One region of the Proteiniborus sp. DW1 genome, then DNA from elsewhere that is predicted to be linked to it. Evidence: riboswitches for the same ligand, from Rfam matches in the RefSeq annotation. Region 1 holds a riboswitch; the other holds the start of a gene.
The links. A riboswitch is a leader RNA that binds a small molecule or an ion and turns the genes downstream of it on or off. The one in region 1 is predicted to bind cobalamin.
Positions count from the first base shown of each region.

Region 1 (9,735 bases):
ATAACGCCTCCATGAGTTACTATTATGGAATCTTTATCTTTTTCTATAAGCTTGTCTATAAATTCCTTTATTCTATCTAATACATCTAATAGATTTTCTCCTTCTGGTATTCTATAATTCACATAATCCCTAAGCCAGAGTTCCCATTCTTCAGGGTAATTTTCCTTAATATATTTACTCTCCTTTCCATCAAATATCCCAAAGTTCATTTCCTTTAAATCATCAACTATTTGGATATCCTTTTTTAGTGCGGATGATATAGCATTGGCTGTAGTCAAAGTTCTATTAAGAGGGCTTGAATATATTATGTCTATATCCTTGTATTTCTTTAAAGTATTTGCAGTGTCTTGTATATCCTTATTCCCTTTTTCAGTTAATGGGAAGTCAGTCCAACCGCTGTATATACCTCCAATATTTGCCTCAGTCTCTCCATGTCTTACTAATATAAATTTCATACATTCATCCCTCATTTTGATATATTATTTATTATTTCATAACTCAAAAATCATTCACAGTTTTTTATACTAAAAATAATATTTTTAGAATAATTTATAATAATTTATTGAGATAATTGTAAAGTTCCTCTTCACCTGAAAATAGCGGTATCTTAGTTTTACAATGCAGCCTTACTAGCCATGGCTGCTCAAGTCCTATCTGGACCAGTACTTCCTCATCAAGAAATATATTATTGACATTGCCCTCTTTGAATATAACACCTTTGTTTAGTATATACGTATATTCACATATATTATATATCAAATCCATATCATGGCTCGATATAATAATTTTTTTCCCTTGAGCAGCTATATCCCTTATCATTTTTATCATAGTTCTGGTCATTTTAGGATCTAGTCCTGCTGTAGGTTCATCAAAGCATATTATATCATTATCCATTGCTAAAACGCCTGCTATTGCAACTCTTTTTTTCTGTCCATAGCTTAAAAAATGTACTGGCTTGTCCTTTAATCCATCTATACCTACTAAACTCATTGCTTTGGCTACTCTTTCTTCCACTACCTCTTCTGAAAAGCCCATATTTCTAGGTCCAAAAGCTACATCATCATAGACTTTTGAATGAAATATCTGCTTATCAGGGTCTTGAAATACTATTCCAATAGATTTTCTAAGTTTTAGTAAAGATTTTTTATTATATTTAAGTTCTTCTCCATTAAACAGTATTCTTCCTTCCTCAGGCTTTAGTATACCACAAAGATTTAAAAATAAGGTAGTCTTCCCAGAACCATTGCAGCCTAAAATTCCTATTATATTATACATAGAAAAGTCAACACTTACTTTATTTAAAGCTATGGTACCATCCTCATATCTGTAAACTATGTTTTCTGTTTTAATCATCATATCACCCTTTATATCCAAAAACTATCATTAAACACTCTACTTTTCAAGCTTATTTCCATATCTTCATATCTTTTCATCACTCTAATAAACAATAAAGTTATTAATAATGAAAGGGACTTGTAGGAATTGCCTAGGCTGGAATAGCCAAATCTAATTTCTTGTGCCATATGTATATCTCTCATTTCTTCTAATAAAATAAAGATAAACCTATAAATAAGCACTGTCATCTCAATGAAAGTCTTTGGAACTTTCATTTTTCTAAATATGTATACTAAATCATTTATTGGAGTGGTAAGAATTAAAAAAAGACTACATAAGACTGCAGACAAAGCTCTAAGAAATATAGAAATAGAAGAATTGATTGTTTCATTAGTTATTATTATGTTAAGTCCTAATAACTCAATCCCCCACATGGATTCAATAGGGTTTTGGGTTATAGAAAACAAGATAGCGATTAAGCCTAAAAACAAAAAGAAAATAGGTCCCTTACAAATCTTTAAATAAAATTTCAGTGGAATACCTGCAATTATAACAGTAATAAAAAACATAAAAAAAATTATGCCAATGTGAATATAAAAGATTTTATTTATTAATGTAACTATCAGCAGTCCTATGGCAAGTGAAAACTTGACCATAGGACTGAAATCTTTAAGCTTATTTGTATATGCAAACTTATCTACTATAGGCACCTTTTTTTCTTCCCTTCATATATCCAATGCAATAGAATATAACTCCTGCCCCTAATGCTGCCTGGAGGCTAAATAATAAACTTTCTATCTCTCCGCTAGGAGGCTCCCAAAATGGTTCAAACCATGGTTCATAATCAGGATTTATCTCTGTTATAAGTTCTTCTGCCATTCCATCTGCGCCTTCAAATTCTGCATCACTTTTCAATAATAGAGGAGCAATGACAAGTAAAGCTGTCAAAATCAATAAAAGTATATTTTTAGTGGATGCCTTCAACTAATCCATCCTCCTTTCCGTAATATTCTGCTATGAAATTGAATACTATTACTGATAATATCCCTTCTACAATAGCAAGCGGTATTTGAGTTAATGCAAATATTGATAAAAACTTTGCTAAAGATGCAAATATTCCTCCCGCTGGGTCAGGATATGCCACAGCCAGCTGTATAGATGTCACTATGTAAGTTGTTAAATCTCCAAGAGCTGCTGCCAAAAACACAGATATACTAGTATTTGCGCCACTTTTTCTTAATAGCTTAAATATCCCATACGAAACCAATGGTCCTATTACTGCCATTGAAAAAGTATTAGCACCTAGGGTCGTTATTCCTCCATGTGCCAATAATAGGGCTTGAAACAATAATACAATCACGCCCAATGCACTCATAACTGTTGGTCCAAACAATATTGCTCCTAACCCTACTCCTGTAGGATGAGAACAGCTTCCCGTAACAGAAGGAATTTTTAAAGCAGATAGCACGAATACAAAGGCCCCTACTAGTGCTAGTAACAGTTTTTTGCTACTATCTTCCTTGGAAATTCCATTAACTCTAGAAAATCCCCTAATAACAAAGGGAATTGCTAAAGCTGTCCAAATAATAGCCCAAACTGGAGATAAGTATCCTTCCATTATATGCATTGCATATGAAAGATTTGGACTTATAATCATTAAAAATATGAACATTAGCAACATTAGCTTTTTTTCCTTCATTATTAAACATCTCCTCCAAATTAGTGATTACATAAAATCAAACAAAAAAACACATAGGAAGTCTATGTGTCAGTTTTATACCATAACATAACGTATCATACCTCCCTCCGAAGTACTAGTTTCTCATTTTAAGGCAGGTTTCCTGACTAACAGATCAACTTACTCTCTTCACCTTCCCAGTTTCCCAGTGGTATAGAAGATTTCATCCCTGTTTACAGTAGCGGGGGCTGTAGAGGATTTTCACCTCTTTCCCTTTTAACTTCTTTTTAAAGAAGCACCTTAAAAGTTATTTAATTTTCATTTTTATTATATATTAGTTGCTATATTTTGTCAACCTATGACCTCACACAAGATAACATCTCTCTTATGATGCCACATATCAACTCTTATTCCAAAAAGAAACTGAATGACAAATCACCTTTTGACACATAGGGATTTCTCTATGGATACGATATCCTTGAAAAGCTGGGAATTAGCAAGGTACCAGCAAAAGAGATATTGCTAAGCCATCCTTGCTGAAAAATAGTTTAAGCTAAATTCTTTCGCAAGATACAGCTAACTTAACAATTGTTTTAGTAGATGCATTTACTTTATCCATTCACCTTCTTATGTCTAATTTACACAAAGAATTATTAAAAGATAATTCACTAAAGCAAAAAAGCAGTCTAACAGACTTTGTAGTCTGATGAACTGCTTTTTTTATTACTTATTACATCATGACAATGGTAGAAAACATTTAACATTTAAGATTTCTAATCTAATATAAACTGTTCATAAACAATCTTTTCCCAGTAAAAGAAGGTCATACAAAAATTATTTGTCTACCATAAGGGATAAAATAATTGAATATATTAAGTTTTACAATGAAGAGAGAGCACAAAAAAATTAGAATGCATGGTTCCTTTAGAGTATAGAAACCATGCCCCCTAGTGCGCATAAATTTTAATCAAGTTGATTGTCTACTTAACAAAGATCAGTTCAATTTATTATAGATTTTTAGCCTATATCATTTAATCTAAATTAATGCCTGTATTATCTTTCCTTCTTGCATTGTCCTCTTAATATCAATTATTCTCTGATTTTCAGAACCTCTGAATTTTAAAGCCAGATTCCTTTTTTCAATTTCGAATCTACCATCTATCAATATATCTGTGTTCTCTAATAGCTCCTCCCAACCAGTATGTTCAGAGAAACTGCTTACTATGAATTCATAAGTATAGCCTGTGTATGTTACTACATTAAGTCCTAATTCTTTAATGATTTTTGCTAACTTAGACAGTGCTTTTGCTTGCTCGAAAGGCTCACCGCCACTTAATGTTATTCCATCTAATAGAGGATTTTCTTTTACCATACTAACAATGCTCTCAATATTAACTACCTCTCCTCCTTCAAAGGAATGAGTATGTGGGTTGTGACACCCTAAGCAGTTATGCTTACAGCCTTGAGTAAAAACTACAAGGCGTATTCCAGGACCATCCACAATTGATTCCTTAACTATACCTGCAACCCTTATGCCATTACACATAGATAACCACTACCTTAAAGTATATTTCTTACTTCATATAGAAATGCTTTACTCTCTCTCTTTCTTCTGCTCTTTTTGCATCATTAAATCTGTCTAAAGTACCTACTAAATAGCCTGTAATTCTTCGGATTCTTTCAAATTTTACGTTTCCTTCCTCTCTTCCGCATCCAGGACATTGATTTTTTATTATTCCAGAATAGCCGCATAGAGGGTCTCTGTCCACTGGATGATTTATAGAGCCGTATCCTATACCATTTTCCTTCATAGCTCTTATGATTTTTTCAAACGCTGTTACATTCTCTGAAGGATCTCCATCCAACTCAACATATGTTATATGCCCTGCATTTGTAAGCTCATGATATGGAGCTTCTATTTTAATTTTGTCAAATGCAGTTGTTTCATAATAAACAGGCACATGGAAACTATTTGTATAGTAGTCCCTGTCTGTAACTCCCTCAATACTTCCAAATATTCTTTTATCCAAATTCACAAACCTTCCAGCTGTACCTTCTGCTGGCGTAGCAATAAGAGAAAAGTTCATTTTATATTTATTTGAAGCTTCATCCATACGCTTTCTCATATGTCTAATAATACTGAGCCCAAGCTCTTGTGCTTCTTCTGATTCACCATGATGCTTTCCTGTCAAAGCTTTAAGACATTCTGCCAATCCTATAAATCCTACAGTCAATGTTCCATGCTTAAGTACTTCTCTAACCTCATCATCCCAACTAAGTTTATCTGAATCAATCCAAACACCTTGTCCCATTAAGAAAGGAAAGTTCTTAACCTTTTTTCCTGCTTGGATTTCAAACCTATCCAAAAGCTGATTTATTACTAAATCTATTTTTTCATCTAGTTCTCTAAAAAAGTCGTCTATGCTCTTATTATTTTTTAATGCTATTCTAGGAAGATTAATAGTCGTAAAACTTAGATTTCCCCTCCCAAAGACTATTTCTCTTGATGAATCATATTCGTTTGCAATTACTCTTGTTCTACAACCCATATAGGCTATTTCAGTTTCAGGTTTGCCTTTTTTATAGTACTTAAGATTAAACGGAGCATCAATAAAGGAAAAATTAGGAAATAGCCTTTTAGCACTTACTCTGCATGCCAGCTTAAATAAATCGTAGTTTACATCTCCATTATTATAGTTTATACCTTCTTTCACCTTAAATATTTGAATAGGGAATATTGGAGTTTCACCATTACCAAGCCCTGCTTCTGTGGCTAAAAGTAAGTTTTTTATTACCATTCTTCCTTCCAAAGAAGTATCCGTGCCATAGTTAATAGAGCTAAAAGGTACCTGTGCACCTGCCCTGCTATGCATAGTATTTAAGTTATGTATGAATGCCTCCATGGCTTGGAATGTACTCCTGTCTGTTTGTGCATATGCTTTATTTCTAGCATATGCCTGTGCCTTTCTAACTAAATCTGCATCTTTGAAATAATCAAATAGCAGTTTCTCTTCTATTCGAGTGTATTCTTCCTCCATTTTTAAACTAGGTATAAGATTATACTTCTTATCCATTGATTCTATTATGTTTTCTACTATGAGCTCTGTTTCTCTATTATCTGTAAGTAATTCTATAGCATTGGACAAGTTTTTTATATAATGCTTTTTATAAGTCTTTCTAACTCCATGAGCCATCCCATAGTCAAAATTTGGGATACTCTGACCTCCATGCTGGTCATTTTGATTTGATTGTATTGCTATACAAGCAAGAGCAGAATAGCTTTGAATATCATTGGGTTCTCTTAAATGTCCATGTCCTGTACTAAAACCACTTTTAAAAAGCTTCTCAATGTCAATTTGACAGCATGTTGTCGTAAGAGTTAAAAAGTCAAGATCATGTATATGTATGTCTCCGTCTTTATGACTCTTCGAATATTCTGGCTTTAAAATAAACATATTATAGAATTGTTTTGCTCCCTCTGAACCAAACTTAAGCATGGTTCCCATTGCTGTATCTCCATCAATGTTTGCATTTTCACGTTTTATATCATTATCTTCTGCCTCTTTAAAGACTAGATCTTGATATATCTTCATGATTTTAGTATTCATTTCTCTAAGTCTTGTTCTTTCTGCTCTATAAAGTATGTACGCCTTAGCGGTCTCGACCCATCCATTTTCTATAAGAACTCTCTCAACTATATCTTGTACCATCTCAACAGATGGGTTTATATTCATCATTTCCTTTTCAATACAGGCTACTGTCTTCTCTGCTAATAAAAATGCAGCATCGTAGTCTTTTATACCTACAGAGCTTGAAGCCTTAAAAATAGCATTTGCAATTTTTTCAATATTAAATGGAACCTCACGCCCATCTCTTTTTATTATTTTTGTAATCATTTCAATTTCCTCCTTAGCACTATATATAAACTAGTATATTTTTCTGCATATGAATAATAGTGTTATTTATAATATAATATCCATATCGCCCTATATATAGTATATTAATCTTAACACACACTATATATAGAGGTCAATGGATAGACTAAAAATATCATTGGCTTCAAAATAATTTATATTATAAGCTAAGGTTAAACCCTTCTCCTAATACTTCATGCACAAAGCCAACTGTTATAAAGGCGCTTGGATCAGTAACTTTAACATAGTTTCTAATTTTTACATATTGCTTTTTATCAACCACAGTATTTATTATAGTCTTTCTGTTCTTTGAGAAACCTCCGTCTCCAACATACAGTGTCGTTCCCCTATTTATTTCATGAATTATATATTGATTTATAGCTTCACTTTTTTCACTAATTATCATTATGTTCATCTTTGTATTAAATCCAGCTATTACTTTGTCTATTATATAAGTATTAGCTAAAATTCCTAATAAAGCATATAGCCCCATTTCAATTCCAAATGCTAGCCCTGCAAAAAATACAATTAAAAAGTCTGCTAGGAACAATGCCTTGCCTATATCTACATGAAAGAATTTATTCAATATTTTTGCTGCAATATCAGTTCCTCCAGTAGAAGAGTTTCGATAAAAAACCATTCCCATTCCTATTCCTTGTATAAGGATACCATATATCAAATTCAGCATTATATCTTTTATTATTGGCTCATGTAAGGGAGTTATAATTTCAAATATATAGATGACCCCTGACAAAAGAAAGCTTGAATATATGGTATATCCACCAAAATCCTTTCCTATTAGTAAAAAAGCTAAGGCAAATAGGATAAAATTTGAAATTATCATTATTATACCTATTGATATAAAAGGAAATATTTTATTTACAACCATAGCTAGCCCTGTTACACCACCTGTAGCCAGATTTGCAGGAATTAAAAAATAATATAAGCCTGATGCCATTATTAAAATACCAAGATTAATGATTAAAAATCTCTCTATATTGGCTCTCATATTCAATTCTCCACAAATTATTATATTTCAAGGTTTCAGTTAACACAGCTCCTATGCCTATAGGACTCTTTGCTATAGATATGCCGCAATCTGTCATTACTCTAACTTTCTCTTCTGCAGTTCCCTTCCCTCCCGAAATAATGGCACCAGCATGACCCATACGTTTTCCTTTAGGGGCTGTTTTTCCACTAATAAATCCCACGACCGGCTTTATCATGTTTTCTTTAACCCAAAGTGCCGCCTTCTCTTCTGCAGTTCCTCCAATTTCTCCTATCATAACAACTGCGTCTGTTTCATCATCTTTGTTAAATGCCTCTAGAACATCAACGAAGTCCGTCCCATTAATAGGGTCACCACCAATTCCTACGACTGTAGACTGCCCTATTCCTCTTTGAGACAGCTGATAAGCAGCCTCATAGGTTAGTGTTCCAGAACGGGATACTACTCCTATTCTTCCTTTTCTATGAATATACCCTGGCATAATTCCAATTTTGCATTCTCCTGGTGTAATAATTCCTGGGCAATTTGGTCCAATTAACCTAGTTTTCTTACCTTCTAAATACCTTTTGACTATTATCATATCGTTTATAGGTATATGCTCTGTAATGCAGATTACTATCTCTAGTTCAGCATCTATAGCTTCCAGAATAGCATCCTTTGCGAACTTAGCAGGGACATATATTACAGAAGCTGTGGCATTGGTTTCACAAGCTGCTTCCTTTACTGTATCAAATACAGGTATATTCCCTGCTTTTGTCCCCCCTTTACCTGGAGTAACTCCTCCAACTATTTGTGTACCATATTCAAGCATTTGCCTAGTATGATACAATGCTGTTTTTCCAGTTATACCTTGCACTATTACTTTTGTATGCTTATCTACCCATATACTCATTACAATCCCTTCCCTTTCATATTAGTTAGCTCTACTATCTTTCTAGCACCTTCATCCATAGTTGCAACAGTTACTATATCTAGATTAGAATTATCTAGTATTTCTCTGCCTATTTCTACATTTGTCCCTTCTAAGCGTACTACTAAAGGAACATTTAATCCTGCTTCATTAGCTGCATTTACTATTCCTCTAGCAATGACATCACATTTCAGTATGCCTCCAAAAATATTAACAAAGACTCCTCTGACACGATTATCTGATAAGATTATCTTAAAAGCGTTAGTAACCTTTTCCTCTGACGCTCCTCCCCCAACATCAAGAAAGTTAGCTGGTTCTCCTCCATATGTCTTTATAATATCCATAGTAGCCATTGCTAGACCCGCACCATTTACTAAGAAGCCAATATATCCATCTAATGGAATATATGATAAATCATATTTTGAATCCTCAATTTCCTTTTTGTCTTCTTCGTTTAAATCTCTATATTCTAGCAGTTCTTCATTTCTATATAAACTATTATCATCAAAATTTAACTTTGCATCTAATGCAACTACTTTACCTTCCTTTGTTATTACCAGAGGGTTTATTTCAGCTAAGGTACAATCTTTTTCGATAAAACATCTATATAAATTCTTAAATATTTTTACTAAATCATTTGTCAAGGCTTCAGGTATATTAATATTTATGCATAGTCTTCTAACTTGAAAATCAGACAGGCCTATTAGAGGGTCTATTACTTCCTTAAAAATTTTATTTGGTGATTTTAATGACACCTCCTCTATATCTGTCCCACCTTCCTCCGAAGCTATTATAACTACCCTAGATGCCTCTCTGTCTAATGTTAATCCTACATAATATTCTTTGTCTATATCACAACCTTCTTCTATTAAAAGAGCTTTTATTTCTC
Region 1 is NZ_FMDO01000007.1:312,446-322,180, reverse strand. Features, by position in the region: gene cobC (alpha-ribazole phosphatase) at 1-455, opposite strand, end outside; gene DW1_RS02825 (energy-coupling factor ABC transporter ATP-binding protein) at 550-1,374, opposite strand; gene cbiQ (cobalt ECF transporter T component CbiQ) at 1,365-2,045, opposite strand; gene DW1_RS02815 (energy-coupling factor ABC transporter substrate-binding protein) at 2,029-2,319, opposite strand; gene DW1_RS02810 (energy-coupling factor ABC transporter permease) at 2,303-3,034, opposite strand; cobalamin riboswitch at 3,149-3,331, opposite strand; gene nrdG (anaerobic ribonucleoside-triphosphate reductase activating protein) at 4,050-4,559, opposite strand; gene DW1_RS02800 (anaerobic ribonucleoside triphosphate reductase) at 4,588-6,909, opposite strand; gene DW1_RS02795 (YitT family protein) at 7,088-7,936, opposite strand; gene sucD (succinate--CoA ligase subunit alpha) at 7,902-8,828, opposite strand; gene sucC (ADP-forming succinate--CoA ligase subunit beta) at 8,828-9,735, opposite strand, start outside.

Region 2 (21,201 bases), on a different contig from region 1:
GACAAAGCCTAGTAAACCTACTACACTAACTGCGCTTCCTGCTAAAAATGAAGATAATATTATAAATAAAAATCTAGTCTTTTCAACATTTAAACCAAGTCCTGTAGATACCTCATCACCAAGCATGAGAACATTGAGCCTAGTTGGTAAAAACATCAGTATAGTTCCGCATATAATTGTATAGGGTAAAATCAGCTTTAAATCTCCCCATGTAATAGATGCTAGCCCACCAACCATAAAGTTTAAAACTCCTGATACCCTATCTGGATAAAAGGTCATCAAAGCGTTGTTTCCTGCACCAAATAGAGATGATACTGCTACCCCTGCTAGTATCATCCTTGTAGGCATTACACCACCATTCCAAGCCAAACCATAGATTAGCATAGTAGCTCCTAATGCTCCTAAAAAGGATCCGATTGGTGCTAGATAATAATACTGTGGAAACAATATTAGAAAAATCAGCCCTACTAGCCCCGCACCTGCTGAAACACCAATAGTGCTAGGGCTTGCTAGTGGATTTCTCATTATTCCTTGGAGCACTACACCAGCTAGGGAGAGATTTATCCCTACTAGTGCAGCTACTATGGTTCTAGGTATTCTTACATTCCATATTATTTGATAGCTTGTAGAGCCCTGATCAAATAGAAGAGTCTTGATTATCTTTACAGGACTCATCTGTACTGCCCCATTACCTACACTTACTAAAAATGTTAGAATACTTAAAGTAAAAAACACTAAAATCGTGATTTTCTGTTTTCTTGAATTCATGGAATTCTCCTACTCCTATTGAAATAGTTCTGGATATATTATAGTTGCTAGATTCTCATAAGCCTCTGCATATCTAAGATTTGCTTTGAACATGTACATATCCTTTGGTAAAATTATATACCTATCATTCTTAACCGCTGATAATGAAGCCCAAGCTGGATTGGATTCAGCATCTTCTTTTAATCTGTCTAGTGTAGCATCCATATCACTACCAGTTGTCTGAACAAATATAAAGTCAGGATCTTCTTCTAATATCTTTTCCATAGAAAAATTCTGTGTACCTAATGCTCCATCTGAGTTATCTGCTATATTTATAGTATTTAAATCCTCAAGCATCATACCTACATATGAGCTAGAGTCCCTAGCTGATACAGACTTTGCACTTGCCATTATAAGTAGTACCTTATGTTCTTTTTCTTCTGGGATAACTGAAAGTATATTGTCTATTTCCTCTACAATATCTAAAGCATTTGATTTGAATAGATCTTCCCTTTCATTTAATGCAGTAAATAATCTAGTAATAGTCAAATAATCTTCTAATCCAACATAGTCTATAGCTATAACAGGTATACCTACACCTTCAAAGGAAGGTATTAATTCTAATTGGCTTTTTTGTGTGGAATTTACAATAATTAAATCTGGTTCTACAGAGATTACTTTTTCCACACTAATTGCACCTAGTTTACCAACTATTTCAGCGTCTTCTACCCCTGCAATCTCATCTTGACCTACTGATGGTTCTAACTTACCTACAACGCTACCCCCGTTTTCCATCCAAACTTCCAAGAATGAATTATATAGTACTACTGCTCTTTGGGGTTTTTTATCTATGGTAACTTCTTGTCCTCTACCATCTATAAAGCTTACTGTATCTTCATTTATAGTTACGCCAAATTCAGTTATGGACTCAGTAACATCGTCATTTTGCTTATTATCTTCAACTAGCGGTGTATCTACATCTTCTACCTTTGGGCTGCTACAAGCTGTAAACATTCCTGCTACTATTACTAAACTCAATAATAATAAAACCATTCTTTTCATTTTCACTTTATTTTTCTCCCTTTCTTCTACCTAGTATTAAGGATATATAATCCCTGTCTTGAATAATTTCTTCCTTATTTTCCAGAATCTCTTCATTCTCTAAACTTACTCTTTTAACATACTTATAAGAAAAATCATTCCTCTCCAATTCATCTAATGTATCTTCCTTTGCCCCAAGGGTTTTAAGCAATGCAAATGAATCAGCCTTATCTAATAATGAATTATCGAATTCATCAATTAGTAAAAAATTATCTCCCTTTACAGTTAGGGGTACCTTACTAGCAGCTGCTGCAGCTACAAAGGATGGAATACCTGGTACTACCTCAATCTCTATATCCCTTTGATTTAATAAATCCATAATATAGATAAAAGTACTATAGATCATTGAATCCCCAATTGTAAGAAAAGCACCATATTCTCCTTCTGGAATCTCCTCATGGATGATATTAGCAGCATTGATATAGTCCTCTGCTTCTACACTCCCCATTGGGAAATCTATAAGAACAACTTTTTTATCCCCTATGTATTCCTCAACTGTATCTAGTGCCATGTTTTTTCCCTTATTGTTAGGTGCAAATATTACCTTTGCATCCTTGATTACATTTACTGCTCTTAGGGTTAATAAATCTGCTGCCCCCGGACCAGTTCCTATTCCGTATAATTTCTTCATCTTAACTTATCTCCTTATAAATATAATTAAGTAATAAAACATTAAAAATGCTATTTCACTTCTATACATGATCTCAACTGTGTTTTTTATATGCTCTTTATTTACATCATTGATCTTATCTCCTATATGTGGCTTTTCTACATATAGGCCGTGATAATAATTACCACCCCCAAGTTGTATTCCTAATAGCCCTGCAGTAGCACTTTCTGGATAACCACTGTTTGGACTTTTATGATTTCTTCTATCCCTTTTTAATATCTTCATTCCATTTATAAAATCAAATCTTCCTATAGATGAGATATTCATCAAAATAGCTGTTAGTCTAGCAGGTATTAGATTAAATAAATCATCTACTTTAGCTGGAAAGTAGCCTAAGTGCTTATATTTATCATTCATATAGCCTAGCATAGAATCCATTGTATTGATGAATTTATAAGCTAGTCCTCCTGGTGCTCCCAGTAATACAATGTAAAACAAAGGGCCTATCACTCCATCAGAGGTATTCTCCGATACGGTTTCAACAGTTGCTCTTATAATCTCCTCTTCATCAAGATTAGAGGTATCTCTACCAACAATATAGGATAGTCTTTTCCTGCCTTCTTCTAGCCCTTTATCCAGTTCTTTTTGAACCATATTCGCTTCATAATGTAATGATCTGGCTGCTATACAAGTGTATATAAGATAGATATTTATAATCTTGCAAAGTATTGTATATGGACTTAGTAATTTTAATAATATAAAATGGTATAACAAATCCTAAGAAAACATTTATAGATACTATAATAAGTCCCATTATTTTAAGACCTTCATTGGATTCAGAAACCCTTCTAGCTAGGTTCTCTTCAATGCTTATAATCCTCCCCATTAATTTTACAGGATGAGGAAAATTATATGGATCCCCAATTATAAAATCTAGTATTACTGCTACAATCAAATTAACCATTATTAACGCCCATAATCTTGTATATATATTCCATATCCATATTAGCCCTTATACCATTGCTAAGTTTATTTAGCTCCAACTCTTCCTCTTCAAAGCTTTGTTCTTCTGCTTTTGGGCTTTTGTTTCTATCGATTAAGGAGTCCTCGTCTATTAAGTCCAATGAAATATAAGGGATGACACCAACTACTGGTATATTTAATAGATCTTCTATCATCTTAATTCCCGGTTCAAGTAATGTTTTATCACCTCTAAATTTATTGATAATAAGGCCTTTGATCCTAGCTCTTTCATGAGGCTCTAAAAGCATAACAGTCCCATAAAGTGCAGCAAATGCGCCTCCTCTATCTATATCTGTGACTAATAAGACTGGAGCATCCGCAATTTCTGCCATTCCCATATTTACGATATCATTCTTTTTTAAGTTAATTTCAGCTGGGCTACCTGCCCCTTCGATAACCACAATATCGTTATTTGATTGAATTTCATTGTGCTTTTCCATGATCATTTTCTTTAATCTAGGTCTAAATTTAAAATAATCCCTTGCAGCCATATTTTCTCTTTCTTCCCCATTTACAACTACCTATCTGAGTTTGGTATGAGTAGTATAGGATTCATATGATGACTTGGTTTAAGTCCTGCTGCCCTGGCTTGTAAAGCTTGTGCCACTGATATTTTTTTCCCTTCTTCTGTTATATAAAATTTAGAGCTCATGTTTTGGGACTTAAAAGGATATACCTTATATCCGTCTTCTTTAAATATTCTACAAAGCCCAGTACACATAAGACTTTTTCCTGCTGATGAAGTAGTACCTTTTTAATACTTCCACTGAGCCTGTCTGAGCTAGACTAATACCATTTAAGTGATAGAGTAGAGTTGATTTACCACTACCATTTACACCTAATATTGCTGTTTTTCTACCAGCTTTTATATTTAAATTAACATCCTCTAGGCCCCTTCGGGAGTTTGGATACAAGAAACTTAAATTTTCAATTTTTACTGCCATTTTACACCTTCCTATCAATAACTAGAATTGCTAATAAAAAGAGGGCTAACATAGAAGATTTAAGAATTAATTCCTTGTTATTAAACTTCTTATTTCTTGCCTCTCCTTGAAATCCTCTAGACTTCATAGCATTGAAAACCATATCGCTATGATTGCTGCTTTTAAGGAAAAATCCTCCTATCCATTCTCCAAAAATACTAAGGGAAGATAATCCTTTTCTTTCATTAATTCCTCTACTGATTAATGCCTTATTACCTTTCTTTATATCCTCATCAATCATATGAAAATATCTAAAGGTAAGAGCTAGTATTCTGTTAAATATCTGTGGTAAACCAATGTTTAATATCCCATCAACCATATATAAAGCTGAATGCTTAGAAACTATTGTACCTAGCAATATAGAGGAGATTAAAACTTTACATACAATGATCATTGTAAAATCAATATCTTCTAGGCTTCTATATACAATTAATCGTATTATTATTGGCAAGAGCATAAGTAGAACAAAGGGTATCACTGGTTTGGTTAACCTAATAAAAGATCTATCCTCACAAGTTATAAGAGAGTACATAATAACTAATATCCCAGTTACAACTAGTAGTCTATAAGTTTTTATTGATGATATGTAAAATAGAATGATAAAAAGGCTAACCATTGTATCTTCTGGATTTATTTTATTTAATTTCCTTCTAACGTTCTTTTCTTCTCCTAAAATCATCCTAATAAATACTCCTTTTTCTCAAAGTCTTGGGTTAGGTCATAAAAAAATTCCCTAAGTAACCTCAGGGAATCTAATATTTTCATAAATATATATGTTAAATATGCATAAAAATATCGCTCTCCTTCCCTCCGAAGGTTGCTTACAACTTATATAGGCAGGTCTTCTGGCTTATGAATCATCCTAATCAACACCTTCCCAGATTTCTCCAGTGGTATATACGTTGATTTCGTCATCAATTACAGTAGCGGGGGCTGCATGGGACTTAAACCCATTTCCCTATTAATCTTATGAACCTAAATAATTAATATTCAATTATTGAATATAATAACATAGTCTTTATTAAATTACAATAAAGAAAAATTTTTACATGTTTTTATATGGTTTTTAGCAAAGTCAATATTACCTCACAGATGTAGGTGTGAACACCCTGCAAATACATTGTCATTTGCTATTATACATTTTCTTTCTTTTCCTGTAGATTTTTTTATTGCAGTAAAGTCATCCCCATCAAAATCACTTTTGGTATAGTGGAATTCATGGGCATTGATAGATTCTTCCTTTTTACATAGCATATTATCCTTATTTGCTACTAGTTTTATATATCCAAAGTTCTGCAGTCTACTAGTTAGTTAACTTTTATAATCAAAAATATTGACCATATCTTTTCCTTCAATAGTTGAACCTAAATACATATAGCCTCCACTTTCTGCATAAATAGCTATATTACTATTATAAGCATTTTTAATACTCTCTAACATAGAAGTATTGTTAGAGAATTTTTTATGGTACTAATTCTGCTCCTAATACCAAGTTTTTTCATGTGCCTTTGGACTCGTTTGAGACTAATGCTCACGTATCTAATAGCTTTTAATTCCTCTCGAATCTTAGGGGCACCGTAGATTTTATTATTATCATTGTAGATTTTTAAAATATCATCTTGAAGCTTTTTATTAATAGGTTTCCACTTGTTTTCTGGTTTTTCCTTTTGCTTGTCATAGTAGGTACTTTTGGGATATTTAAGTACCTTACACATAGTATCTATGGGTGTATAGTAGAATTTCTTAAATTATATCTAACTGTATATCAGGATTTATTTCTTTGCGTATATAGCCATAGCCTTTTTTAATATTTCATTTTCCTCCTTGAGCCTAGCATTTTCTTTTCTCATTCTGTTAATTTCCTCAAGGTTTGTAGTATATCCTTCTACTGCATTAATTGGAGCTTTCTTCTTAGTCCAATTGCGTACTGCTGTTTCACTTAAGCTATATTCACTGGCTACCTCTTTAGGTGTTTTTCCTGATAATACTAGTTCAGAAATCATTGTTTTAAATTCATTTGTATATGTTTTCCTCTTAGACATTTTATGGACACTTCCTTCCTAGGTTGTTAGTATATATAAAATCTTATTTAGTGTCCATAGCTATATACTAACATCAATATTAAATAATTACTAACTCTTCAATAGCTAACACCCTTATCTTCATGCACTACTTACTACAACTAAATCCTAGTTACTCTAAGCAATGCACGAAATATATTTGTTTAAAGTTCCTAAAACCCTTGATCTTATAACACAAACTGCACCCATCACTATTATGACACGTTCCCCCGTAGCCATAACTAATAGTATTCTATCTTGTCCTTTTGATATAGCTTCTATAGTTCTATTAATAGCTACTCTCTGATAATACCTTGGAAATTTACCACTCATATCAAAGAAATAGTCTTCTGATACAATCTTTTCTTCATGAGCTTGGATTCCTTTCCCTGCCTTATACCTCTCCCATAGCTCATCTGGGCTTGGAAACTCTTCTAAACTAAGTTCTCTTTCTTTCCCAGTAAAATTATCATGTTCGATAAATCCATCTCCATTGGAACTATATATAAAGGGAATATCTAAAATATCTCCATATTTAAGAGCTTGTTGCATTCCTGCTCCCATGGGTTTATTATTATCTTTTGCTTCTATGATAACAAGGGGCATATTAGGTTTATAGCTTAAAATATAGTCTGCTCTTTTTCTTTTCCCTCTGGCTACAAGATTTCCCCTGACTATAATTCTTCCGTCCGTAAAGCTATATTCAGCTCTTACTTGAGTTTTTATATCCCATCCTGCTTTTTCTATTGCAGGGGTAATATATTTCATCTTTATATCTTCTTCGGATAAAGCTTTTTTATTTATAACCACTACCCTCATCCCCTTTCATTTGCTATGTATTTATAAAGTTTTAGAATATACTAGATAATCTTGCCTATATTATACCATAATTTCTATTGGAGTTAGGTACATAACTCTACATTTAAAAAATATTCATTTTTTTCTTAACCCTTATAACTTTTTACTTTTTCCTGTCCTAACTTTGTAACCTGAAAATAAAGTTCTTCAAAAGAAACCAGGATTAAGGTGGGAAGGAGTAAGGGAATAAGGCAATGAAGTTGTAGCAATTCCAATTGGTTGAAGGGTAAGAGGAAAGAAAAAGGGAATAAAAAAACAGGAGATTTCTTGGATTTTAATCTAAGATTTCTCCTGCTTTGAAGAACTTTATTTACTTGTTGAAGAACTTTATTTTAGGGGGACAAAAAAGAAGAAAGCCTAAATCTCCCTTCTTCCCTCTAATGCCTTTGATAAAGTCACTTCATCTGCATATTCTAAGTCTCCGCCTACTGGTATTCCATGAGCTATTCTTGTGGTTTTTATACCTAAAGGCTTTAGGAGTTTTGATATATACATGGCTGTGGCCTCTCCTTCTATAGTAGGATTTGTAGCTAATATTACCTCTGCTACATCTAGCTCTCTTATCCTTTGAAGAAGCTCTTTTATCTTTATATCCTCTGGGCCTATTCCTTCCATTGGTGATATGCTTCCATGTAAAACGTGATATAATCCTTGAAATTCCTTAGTTTTCTCTAAGGCTATAACATCTCTTGGGTCTTCTACAACACATATTGTAGTTTGATCTCTGTTAGTATTGCTACAAATAAAGCATGGATCTGTATCTGTAAGATTACTACATATGCTACAATACTTAATATTTCTCTTGGCATTTACTATGGCATTTGCAAGCTCATTTACATCATCGGCATTCATGTTTAGCACATAAAACGCAAGCCTTTGAGCTGTTTTTCTGCCTATACCAGGTAGTTTTGAAAATTCTTCTATTAGACTGGCTAAAGGAGGCGCAAAATACTCCATCTATATCACCCTTTCAGTTAAGCTGTTTCCAGCATTTAAACATAGAAAAACTAGGTGGAGAATACTCTCCACCTTATTTAAATCCTACCTTTGATAAAACTTAAAGGTAGGAAGCTGTAGTGAAACTGCTAAAATAACCCTGGTATATTCATACCTCCAGTTATCTTTTGCATTTCCCTACTAACCATTTCGTCTGCACTTCTTAAAGCTTCATTTGTTGCAGCAAGGATTAAGTCTTGAAGCATTTCAACATCATCTGGATCTACTACATCCTTATCTATAGTCACTTCCAGCACTTCTTTTTTTCCATTAACCTTAACTGTAACTGCTCCACCACCTGCGCTTGCTTCGACTTCTCTTTCGTTTAGCTCATTTTGCAAATCAGCCATTTGCTTCTGCATTTTTTGAACCTGCTTCATCATATTTCCCATGTTACCCATTCCTGGGAATCCACCTCTTGCCATTATAAAAAAACCTCCTTATTATTCTTCAATTTTTACTAGTTCTTCTCCAAAAGTATCAATAACCTTTTGGATTAGCTCTTCGCCTTGTTTCTCTTCCTGCTTTTCTTCATTAACATCTACAATGTCATCTTCCATTGCAAATTTAATCTCTATATTAGAATTTAAGCAATTATTAATGATTTTCTGAACAAGCTCCTTATTTTCACTTTTTTCAATGGCCTCTTTATGAAATCTAAATCCATCTTCAAAAGCTATTGTCAATATATTATTCTTTATACTTAAAGGTTTTCCTTCCATAATTAGAGCATGAAGAGATATTCTTTCAACTCTTGTAGCCTTTAATATATTTTTCCATTCATCTTTAATCTCTTTAATATCTATATCTGTTCGTAATTCGCATTTGTTTTGATTAGTAGCAACTGGAATATATTGTTGCCTTTCTACTACTTTTTCAGAAACTGTACTCTTAGTAGAAGTATTAGATACAGATTGCTTTCTAGAATCTGCCTCTTTAATAAAAGTGCCATTTTCAAGCTTTTCTTCTAGCCTTCTAAGTCTTGTCATCACATCATCAAAATCATTGTTAGTAGCTTCGTTTAACATCTTTATGATGCTGACTTCAAGTATTACCCTAGGCTGAGACGACCATTTGCACTGAGTCTCTGCATCTGATAGTATTCTAAGTATATTTATTATACCACTTGTGTCTATATTTTCAGCCTGTTTTTTAAGATTTTCTATCATTTCCTCTGTTTCATCAAGCATACTATCTACATTTTTAGATACCTTTATGACCATTAGGTTCCTAAAGTGAAGTATCAAGTCTTTAATAAACTGATTAATGTCTTTCCCACTTTGAACTATTTGCTCTATAAGCTCAAGAGCCTTATCTGCATTTTTTCCTATTATTGAATCTGTTAGCTCATATATTATATCATTACTTACTACTCCAAGTATGGAGAGAATGTAATCATAGGTCAGTTTCTTTTCAGAAAAGGAAAGGCATTGATCTAGAAGGCTAAGGGCATCTCTCATCGCTCCATCTGAATTTCTAGCTATTAGATTTAGACCTTTTGGGTCCGCATTTATGCCTATTTCGTCTAATATGTTTTGCATATTTTCTATTATATCTTTTATGGTTATCCTTTTAAAGTCAAACCTTTGACATCTAGATAATATTGTAGCTGGCAGTCTTTGAGGCTCTGTTGTAGCCAGTATGAATATTAAATGCTTTGGTGGCTCTTCTAATATTTTTAAAAGAGCATTAGAAGCACCTTTAGATATCATATGAACCTCGTCAATAATGTATACTTTATATTTGCATTTAGCTGGAGGATACTTTGCCTTCTCTCTAAGCTCTCTAATATCTTCTACACTAGTATTAGAAGCAGCATCCATTTCTATGACATCCATTATAGTTTCATCAAGTATTCCCTTACATACTTCACATTCATTACAAGGGTTTCCATCATGACTATTTGTACAATTGACAGCTCTCGCAAATACTTTTGCTGTGGAAGTCTTGCCAGTTCCTCTAGTTCCTGAAAATAAATACGCATGGGCTATGTTATTATTTTTTATTTGGTTTTTTAGTGTTGTAGTTATATGTTCTTGCCCCATGACATCGTCAAAGGTCTTTGGTCTAAACTTCCTATACAATGCTTGATAAGCCATTCAATCACCTTCACGTGTTTAATAAGTATATTATACCAAAACTTCTTGTCATATACCACTGTTGGATTTTTAACACTAAAATTCCTTTACCTAAGAGCTTAGGATTACAGTAATAAGATTCAAGATGACGAAACTCTTCATTGCACTCAGAGTGACAATAGGAACTTGGCATTTCAAGTACTGTCAGCTGAACATATTAAAGGAGCAAAAATATTCAAAAGTCGATGTGTTCAACACATCGACCTATTTTAGTTATATATTGCTTTGTTTTTCTAACAATGTCGTCAATACTTTTTCTGGTGTTGCCGGTAAGTCTCTTATCCTGATTCCGCAAGCATTATATATAGCATCCATAATCGCTGGAGCTACCGGATTTACTACTACTTCTCCTATAGATTTAGCTCCATAAGGTCCTGAAGCATCATATCCTGGTGCTAATTCTGCAACTACTTTCCCAATGTCTCTTCTCATTGGAAGCTTGTACTCCATCAGAGTATCAGTCATTAACCTTCCTTCCGGGCTATATTTTACTTCTTCATATAAGGCTAGCCCTATTCCTGTTGCTATACCACCTTCAACCTGTACCTTTGAAAGCATTGGGTTTATAGGTGTACCGCAATCTACTACTCCTACAAATTCAACTACATCTACTTTTCCTGTTTCTAAATCTACTTCTACCTCTGCAAATCCTGCCATATATGGAGAAGCATCTATTTCTGGCACATATGAACCTGTTGTTGATAGCTGGGTGTGTAGAACATTATATGTTATTTTCTTAGAGAAGTCTTCTAATGTTATTATTTGCTTGTCATCTTTCTTTATAATACTCTTTCCATCAAATTCAATATTTTCTGGCTCCGTTTCAAAGTACATGGCTCCGTATTTAATTATCTCTTCCTTCATTTTATTTGCTGCATCTATTACTGCATTACCTGTAGTATATGTGGTACTAGATGCATAAGCTCCACTGTCATATGGTGTTAAGTCTGTATCAGATGCATAAACAACTATTTTTTCTAAATCTACTCCAAGAGTCTCTGCTGCTATCTGAGCTAAAATTGTATCGCTTCCTGTACCTAAATCTGTTGCACCTAATAGCAAACTAAAGAAACCATCTGTGTTTAACTTTAGAGTTGCTGAAGCCATATCTATCTTAGGCAGCCCAGACCCTTGCTTAGCAATTGCCATACCTACCCCTCTTGCTTTAGTTCCACTGATTCCGCATTTTGAGAATTTTTCATCCCATTTAATAAGCTCTTTTCCCTTTGATACACAGTACTCCAGCATACAGCCATCCATATACATAGGCTTGTCTCCCCAGCCTTTGATGGTCATGTTTAGAAGTTTTGTAGTTTCTCCTTTTCTAATCATGTTTATCTCTCTTACTCTAACCGGGTCTAGTTTAAGCTCAGCCGCTAATTCGTTTAATGCTGATTCTACTGCAAATACCCCTTGTGTAACTCCAAAACCTCTTAGGGCTGCTCCAGGAACATGGTTTGTATATACTGCCTTTCCATAATATCTATAAGCTTCTGCCTTGTTGTATATTGTGAATACTTTTTTGGCAGCAGCTGCTATTGTAGTTTGACAGTGCTCTCCATAAGCTCCTGTGTCTGATAAACCTACCATGTCTATGGCCTTTATTTTTCCGTCTTTTGTAGCTCCTATTGTCACGTCAAATTTCATGGCATGTCTTGAATTCGTACCTGTAAATACTTCTTTTCTCGTGAAAACTATTTTAGCTGGTTTTCCTGTTTTTAATGTTACTAATGCAGGATAGAACTCTGAGTTTGCTGTTTGCTTAGCTCCAAATCCTCCGCCAATTCTAGGTTTGATTACTCTTATCATACTTTCTGGAATACTAAATGTATTTGAAAGTATTCGCCTTACATGGAAAGGGATTTGTGTCGATGATACTACTACTAGTCTACCCTGAACATCCATATATGTGAATGTTCTCTGAGTTTCCATCATCCCCTGTGTTTGAGCTTGTGAGCTATAAGTTCTTTTAATTATAATATCACTTTCTTCTAATGCTTTTTCTACATCTCCAAGCTCAAGGTCAACTTGGCAGGCGATATTTCTTTTTCTATCAAATCCTATATCAACTAAAGTAAATATATCTTCTTCCGGATGGACTAGGGATGCATTTCCATCTGCTTTCTCAAAGTCTAGTACTGGTTCTAATACTTCATATTCTACTTTTATCAAGCGAATAGCTTTTTCCGCTGTTTTTTCATCTACTGCTGCAACTATGGCTACTTCATCCCCTACATGCCTTACATATTCGTCTAGCAAGAACTTATCATATGGTGATAATTCTGGGTAGCATTGGCCAGCTCTTGTTAGTGGCTTTCTTTCTATATCTTTGTATGTGAATATACATTCCACACCTGGAATCTTTTCTGCTATTGATGTATTGATATTCTTAATTCTTGCAAAAGCATGAGGGCTTCTAAGCACCTTAACTATTAATGCATCCTTTGGGGCTAAGTCATCTGTATATACTGGTTTTCCTTGCACTAAGCCCATACCATCTTTTTTAGTATATGACTTATTTACTACTTTCATTTTTCTTCGCCTCCAAATATTTTCTTATAGCTCTAAGTTGTCCTGTATACCCTGTACATCTACAAAGATTACCTGATAAATAATGGAGTATCTCCTCATCTGTAGGGTCTTCTACACATTTTTCTAGATATAAGATGTTCATTATAAGCCCTGAGCTACAATAACCACATTGCTCTACGCCTTCATTTACCAGATATTTTCCTATTCTTTCTGCTTCCTTACCTGCTCCTTCAATAGTAGTTATTTCCTGCCCATCAGCTCTTGCTGCTAATGTAACACAAGATAATATTGCTTTACCATTCATATGAACAGTACAAACTCCACATACTCCTGTATCACATCCTCTTTTTACTCCTAAATATCCATTTTTTCTTAGAGTATCTACTAGATATTCATCTGGGGAAACCTCAAATGATTTATTCACTCCGTTTATTTTCATACTAATCTTCATAGCTAACAACCTCCATCAGTGCTTTTTTTAACAAAGCTTTGCAGATATGTTTTCTATATTCTTTGCTTCCTCTTGTATTTGTGCCAAAAGTGATTTCATCTGCTGCTATTTCCACTGCTTTTTTTATGTGTTCTTCAGTATATCCATTGTTAGACAAGTACTCCATTGCCTTCTTTGCTAATATGGCTCTTTGAGGTCTTGCACCTATTGCTATTCTAAAATCATCTCCTAGTTTAGACACTGCTACATTTAAAATTGCATAGTCTCCCTTTGAGTTTCTCATAGTAAAATATGAGGCTCTTCTTCCGTCTTTTGAGATTGTTATGCTTTCTAATATATCTTTTTCTTTAGGTCCCTTTTCTAAATATTCTTCTAAAGAAATACTTCCTTGCTTGTAAAAATTCACTTTAGTATCTAATGCTAAAAGCCCTGTTATAAAATCTGAAAATCCGTATCTTGAGTAAACTGTTCCTCCTACAGTAACTATGTTTCTAAGTTGTACTCCCACTATTTCTCTTACAGACTTTGAGAGAAGATTGTCAAAGTGTTTAGCAAGAACTTCTGAATGCTCAATATCTCCAAATGTAGCCATAGCTCCTATTTCAAATGCACTTTCCGTTTCATGTATATAATCAATTTTAGCTTTTGATAAGTCTATTAATGTCCCTATATTTTTTGAACCCATTCTTATAAATGCACCACCACCAAGAATAGTGGAATTCTTTTTTGTGCTAAATAGCTCATATGCTTCTTCTACATTTTGTGGTGCTATATATTCTTTAACAGTTATCATATTCATTTCACTCCTTCTAAAATCAATGGAATAAAGTACATATCCCTAGCCAGTAGACTAGGGTTGTATTGAGATTATTATGCTTGGACTACATCCTTATTAGATTGTTTTGTATCTTCAGGAAAAACTATATTTAAGATTAGTGCAAGTATTCCTGCTGCCACTACAGGATCTCCAAAGAAATTCTTTAAAATCTCAGGCATATATATTAATGATTCTGGCACTTGGCTAAACCCTAAGCCTAGACCTATAGAAGCTGCTAGTATAGTAGCATTTCTTCCATCTAATCCTGCCTTGCCAACCATCTTAATTCCACTTATTGTTATCATGGAGAATACTATTGTAACTGCTCCACCTAATACACTTGCTGGCATAGCTGCACTTATTGCTCCAATTTTAGGCATTACACCTGCTAATATTAGGAATACTGCTCCTGTAGCCACAACAAATCTATTTATTACTCCAGTCATTGCTACTATTCCTGCATTTTGTCCGTATGCTGTGTTTGGTAACACATTAAATATTGCTGCAAAAGCACTACCTACTGAATCAGCTAATACTGCTCCTGTCATTTCTCTATCTGTTGCTTCTCTATTTTCTCCGCTTAATGTTATGCCTGATACGTTTCCTAAGGTTTCTAGCCCCACTACTAGATAAACAGCTGCAAACTTAAGTATTGCATCTAATCTAAACTCCAATCCAAAATGAAGTGGCTTTGGTATGCTGAACCATGCAGCCTGAGCCACACCAGAAAAATCAATTTTCCCTAGAGGAATAGCTATGATGTAACCAATAATTAATGCTACTAGAATTGACGCTATATTAAATATTCCCTTACCAAACCTTTGAAGAAGTAATATTGTTATAAATACTACAAAACCTAAAAAGAGATTTTTTGGCGAACCAAAGTCCGCAGCTCCTGCTCCCCCTGCAAAATAATTGATACCAGTTGGAAGAAGTGATATTCCTATTGCAACTAGAACTGTTCCTGTCACAATTGGTGGAAAAAATCTTCTCAATGGCTTTATAAAAAATCCCATGGTGATTTCAGCTAAACTTCCGATTAAGGAACCTCCTAGTACAGCTGGTAACCCGTAGGCTTGACCCACACTTAATGCTGTTGGAACAAATGCAAAGCTTGTTCCCATTACTAGTGGTAACCTAGCTCCAACTTTTCCCAGTGGATATAGTTGAACTAATGTCACTAAACCTGCAACAATCATTGCAGATTGAATCATTATAATTTTATTTGCTTCAGGTAAATTTATTGCATTTGCCAAAATAATTATAGGAGCTATATTACCAGTAAACATAGCTAATATATGTTGCATTCCTAAAGGTATGGCAAGCCTCAGTTCTGGTCTACCATCTAATTCGTATACAGAAGCTTTTTTATTAACTGCATCCATTATATGGACCTCCTTTTTAATTTAAATTATATAGCTTCATTTTAAAAAAATGTCTTGTTTACTTATACACCTCCTATATCTTCGGTTGCTAAAAATTTACAAAATAAAAGGTCAGCACAAAAGAATATACTTATATTCCTTAGTGCTGACCTATTAAAGCGTAACTTAATGTTATCTTTAAAACTTGTCAAGCAAATATTATATTGTACTAAAAACTATAAATTTATATTTTGAAAAAATACACCCAATAGCAGCCTACAATCTCGTATCTACCTTGGTTATGTATCGTATGACAATATAATAACATAAAATGAAAACGATTTCAAGTTAAATAAAGGTGAATAGCAAATAATCTGAATTATTAAATGAGTCTGGCTCTACCTTCTCAAGCTCAACCTTACTATTTAAAACTGATTCAATAGCCCCTTCTAATATTTCTTTATTTTCCATATAAAACAATCTTCTATTATAGTCTACAAGGCTATGATTTCTATTGTTAATAATTAGATTATTTTCAAATAGGGTAAGAACACTTTCAGCTTTTATATCTATATTATTCCCTTGAATGAATACTTGTACATTTTTAGGTCCTTTCCCTGTATAGCTTTTCATAAAATGTGCTACTTCGCTTTTGATTTTTTGTTCTAATTCTTGTTTTTTTTCTTTATCTAGCAATATAGAATCCCTTACTACTACTTTTTTTAATCTCTTTTTTAATATACTAGATGCTAGTTGCTCCATTGTATCAACTAATTTATCAGTATCTACAGGTTTTACTAAATACTTCACTATTCCTATATCAACAGCCTTTAGTATGGTTTCACTATCTGATAATGCCGATAATACTATTATTGCACCATCATATCCCATATTTCTTGCACGCTTTATCATCTCTAGCCCATCTAATATAGGCATTTTTAAGTCTGTTACTACCATATCTGGATTGTGTGATTCAATGAAATTAAGACCTTCCATACCATTTTTGCCTATATAAAGCTTTCCTACTCTTCTCTTTAAAAATCTTGATAATTCTTCTCGGGCATTTTCTTCATCTTCAACGAACAGTACCTTTATATTGCTTAATAGACTATTGGAATTGCTTTTATTCATTTTCATCTCTCCTATCTTTCGGAATAGATATCTTCATATATACACCGTCACCAGTGTTAGCCCACTCTACTTTCCCTTTCATTCTATCCTCGACAATAATCTTTACTATATAAAGTCCAAGTCCTGTCCCGCCTGATTCTGTTTTAGTTGTAAAGTATACATCAAATATTTTGTCTTCTATTTCCTTTGATATACCTCCTCCATTATCTATAATCTCAACAACTGCCATATCTTCTTCAGAGTAAATGGAAATTCTAATTTCTTTATTATCTTTATCTATTGATGATAAAGCATCTATAGAGTTGTTTATGATACTAAAGATTGCTTGAGAATACTGATTCTTAGTGCCATAGCTTTTGACCATTTCAACTCTTTCTAGTATGACTTTTATATCATTAAACCTAAGGTTTTCTTCAAGCAAGTCAATTATATATTTTACCCTATCATTTACATAGAACTCCTCTTGTTCATCTACTGGGCTAAGGAAATATCTAAAGTCATCTATTGTATTTGACATTTGATTTATAATATTTTTTGATTTTTGAATAGATGCATTTAAGTATTCCTTATTCAACTCATTATACTCATATGCATCTCCTATATTGGCTAATATTAATCCTAAGGTGTTTAGTGGCTGTCTCCATTGGTGAGCGATATTTGCTATCATTTCGCCCATAGCAGCCTGCTTGGCTTTGTGGATTAGTAACCCTTCTTTTCTCTTGTTTTCCTCAAACTCTTTCCTGAACATATTTTCTGCTTTTTTTCTTTCTTCTATCTCTTTCTTGAGCATATTATTCTTTATAGATAGGTTGACAAAGAATAGCACAATTGAAAGCAATAAAGAAGCTCCTAAAAATTTGATTAGAGTTTCTATGGTATTTTGATTTCTCTCATCCATTAACTTCTCATAATCAAATATAAATGCATTTATATCTATCTTGTTCTTTACAATATCAAGCTCACTTAATGTTTCATGCATTTGTTTCCACCTATGAGGATTGATGTTTCCTATATCTACTACAGGATATAGAGTAAGTTCCTTTAATTTATCAGCTTGGAATCTGTTATATTCAGTAAAGTCTTCAATAGTTCCTTCATCATATTTAAATAATTCCTTAGACATTCTATCTATTATTTCTTCTGGATTTTCTAATGCATATTCCCAACCCTTCATGCTTGCTCTTCTAAACTTTTCTACTAGCTCTGGATTATTTAGGGCAAGGCTTCTTTTAGTAAATAATGAGTCTCCATAAAAGTCTACTCCATAATCTATTGGCTTTATTGATTTTATCCCTATGTTGTTCTTATGAGCAAAGTATTCTATTTCTCCTCCTAGGTATCCTGGTACAATATCATATTTACCAGAAACTATGTCATATATTGTAAAGTCCTCACCTTCGCTTATCAAAGGCAACCTGCTAGGATTAATTCCCTCCTTCAAAAGCATAGCTTGGAACTCTAAATCTAAAAGGTCATTTTCTCTTCTACCTACCTTGAAATCTACTAAATCTGCCAATGATTTGAATGGCAACTCCTCACTCATATAAAATCCTACTGCACTTCTTTGAAAAACTGAGGACACTACGCTTAAATCTATCCCCTTATCCTGAGCAATAAGTATATCGCTAGCTCCTACTCCAAAATCTGCTCTTCCCTCTGATACTTCAGTAATGGCATTTAATATATTTCCTTGTTCATCATAAGCAGGCCTTATTTCAACTGCTAACCCTTCCCTAGCATAATACCCAAGCCACTTAGCAGCATAATAGCCAGCAAATTGGTATTGGTGATTCCATCTAAGTTGAAGAACTATAACCTCTGTTCTAGCTGCTAATGCAGGTCTTCCAAGACCCAAAATAATTAAAGTTAATAGAGTTACAATGAAAGACTTCTTAAAATATGAAATTTTCCGTTTTACTTTCATAAAATATCCCCTCTATAAATTGAATTAATCCTTCATTCGTATTTTTATTGAAACATAAATAAAGAAAAAAGTCCAGCAATTAAGCTAGACTGGTGCCTTCAAATGTTATATCAGTTTGCATTATAGACTCTATTACATCCCTATTTCTCCTATATATATCAACCATTATGTCAACTATATAAGGGTTAAACTGTGTTCCCTTGCTTTTAATAAGTTCATTAATGGCAGCTTCTACAGTTATAGCATTTCTATATGATCTACTTGTTGTCATTGCATCGAAGGCATCTGCAACACCTATAATTGCAGCTTCTAATGGCAATTCATCTATATAGACCTCTTGAGGGTAGCCTTTTAGGTCATACCTTTTATGATGAAACTTAATAGCATTCATAATGGTTTCTGAGAAACCTACACTTTCTAGTATCTTACTACCTATCATAGGATGTCTTCTAATCATTTCATATTCTCTTTCAGTTAGTCTTCCTGGCTTTGAAAGCACCCCATCTTTAATTCCTATTTTCCCTACATCATGTAATATGCCAGCCACCTCAATTTCCTCACAGAACTTTTTAGGCATACCCATGTATTTGGCTATTTCAAGACTATATTTAGAAACCCTATTAGAATGACCTTCTGTATATTCATCCTTAGCTTCTATGGCAGCTGCCAGCGTTTCTATAGTTTTTAAGTAATTATCCTTCAACCCTTGATACAAGCTAATATTTTCAGTAATTAAGGCTACTTGATTACTGATAGAGGCTAAAACATTAAACTCTCCCTTATCAGGTTTACTTTTACTACCTACTATCATTATTCCTCGAACTTTACCTCTTGCTTTAATTGGAAGTACACTAAGAAAGCTTACCTTCTTTGAGTCAACTATATTAGCCGAAAATTTGCTCTTATTATAATTTTTGTTAATTTCGAGTATTTGAATCTTACCTGTCTCAACTACCTGTCCCACTTCATCTTCGTCTACTGGAATAGGTTTTTTAACTACTAGGTCTGATAATTCTCCTGCAAATGCTTTTAGAACTAACTTATCGTCTTCTAATAGTCTAATAGTACATAAAGATATGTTCATAAGTCTAATAATACCTTCTACTGCTCTTTGCATAAGAGTGTCTATGTTCATAGCAGTAGTCAACCCTCTACTAACTCTATTTATGACTACTAGCTCTTCATTTCTTTTAATTATACTTTCTTCCATCATCTTTCTTTCAGTTATATCCCTTATGATGCCATGTATTGCGACTAACTTATTGTTTTCATATACCCTTTTTGTGCTTACTTCTGCTATTATGCCATCCTTTTTGCTATGAGAAATACATATCACTCGGTTTTTTAGATCAGTTTCAATAAAATCATTTAAAAATACCTCTCCGTCTCCAACAACATAATTTATTAGCTCATTTAGATTTCTTCCTAAGAACCGCTCCTTGCTTATCATCAATATTGACTCAACTTGATCATTGGTAAATGTTATGTTTAGATTCCTATCCATAATCCATACTAGTTCATCTATATTTCCTAGAAGAGTTCTAAATCTTTGCTCTGATTCATCTAATTGATCAATAGCTGCCTTTAGTTGAGCATATGAAGCTTCTAATTCCATATTTATTTCCTGTAATTGCTCATTAGTTTCCATCAACATAATATTATTGTCGTTTAATTCTTCATATGACTCTTTTAACTTTGCTGCCATTGCATTAAAGGCCATTGCTACTTGTCCAAACTCATCTTCTTTTTTTATATCAAACTTATAATCATAGTTTCCATTCTGTATTTCTATTGCTCCATTTTTTAGCTTCACTAATGGATTTGAGAACATTCTTGAAAACAACGTAGCAAATACTACTAAAGATATTAAGGTAATAGAGGTTATAAAAGCTATATCTTTAATTAATACACTTAAACTATCAAATATTGCTTGTCTAGGTACTAAGGTTAATATCTTCCACCCTATTGAAGGAATAGTAGAATAAAACACCATATAATTCTTGTCAAGAGGAACACGTCCTCTTCCTGTATATGTACTTATTGATTTAGATACTAAGGTTGATATTTTATTTTCAAAGTCTTTGTAGTTCTCTTCTGTTCTTAGTTTTTCTTCTCCATAAACATTTAACACCTTGCCTTGACTAGTTACGACATATTTAGTGTAATTATATTCTTTATTTATTTCCCTAATCTTGTTTAAAATTTTATTAACGCTAAAATCAACTAATACTACACCCTCAATTTGCCCACTTGTATTATATAGAGGAGCTGAAGCAGTAATAATAGGTGTATCATTAGATTGTTCCTGCATAGTCCATGTCAATTCTTTATTATGTAACGCATCTAAATAATCTGACTTAGATCTAGGATTTTGAATAGAATAATCCCCATTAGATGAATATTCTTTTGAACCTGTCAAGACTAGCCTTAAATTGATTACTTCTTTAGAAGACTTTAGCTGTGATG
Region 2 is NZ_FMDO01000028.1:65,556-86,756, reverse strand. Features, by position in the region: gene DW1_RS06265 (FecCD family ABC transporter permease) at 1-768, opposite strand, end outside; gene DW1_RS06260 (ABC transporter substrate-binding protein) at 784-1,809, opposite strand; gene DW1_RS06255 (precorrin-2 C(20)-methyltransferase) at 1,817-2,479, opposite strand; partial or broken gene cbiB (adenosylcobinamide-phosphate synthase CbiB) at 2,486-3,422, opposite strand; partial or broken gene DW1_RS06245 (cobyric acid synthase) at 3,547-4,202, opposite strand; gene DW1_RS06240 (ATP-binding cassette domain-containing protein) at 4,183-4,425, opposite strand; gene DW1_RS06235 (energy-coupling factor transporter transmembrane component T family protein) at 4,427-5,143, opposite strand; cobalamin riboswitch at 5,282-5,458, opposite strand; gene DW1_RS15510 (hypothetical protein) at 5,551-5,718, opposite strand; gene DW1_RS06230 (hypothetical protein) at 5,776-5,904, opposite strand; gene DW1_RS06225 (IS3 family transposase) at 5,898-6,179, opposite strand; gene DW1_RS06220 (transposase) at 6,237-6,506, opposite strand; gene DW1_RS06215 (type I restriction enzyme HsdR N-terminal domain-containing protein) at 6,663-7,334, opposite strand; gene recR (recombination mediator RecR) at 7,740-8,339, opposite strand; gene DW1_RS06205 (YbaB/EbfC family nucleoid-associated protein) at 8,468-8,803, opposite strand; gene dnaX (DNA polymerase III subunit gamma/tau) at 8,822-10,477, opposite strand; gene DW1_RS06195 (xanthine dehydrogenase family protein molybdopterin-binding subunit) at 10,730-13,048, opposite strand; gene DW1_RS06190 ((2Fe-2S)-binding protein) at 13,032-13,499, opposite strand; gene DW1_RS06185 (FAD binding domain-containing protein) at 13,489-14,292, opposite strand; gene DW1_RS06180 (uracil-xanthine permease family protein) at 14,370-15,701, opposite strand; gene DW1_RS06175 (Na-translocating system protein MpsC family protein) at 16,029-16,811, opposite strand; gene DW1_RS06170 (ABC transporter substrate-binding protein) at 16,804-18,735, opposite strand; gene DW1_RS06165 (HD domain-containing phosphohydrolase) at 18,815-21,201, opposite strand, start outside.
Region 2: linked by a shared signal. The riboswitch ahead of DW1_RS06235 (energy-coupling factor transporter transmembrane component T family protein) and the one ahead of DW1_RS02810 (energy-coupling factor ABC transporter permease) in region 1 are both predicted to bind cobalamin.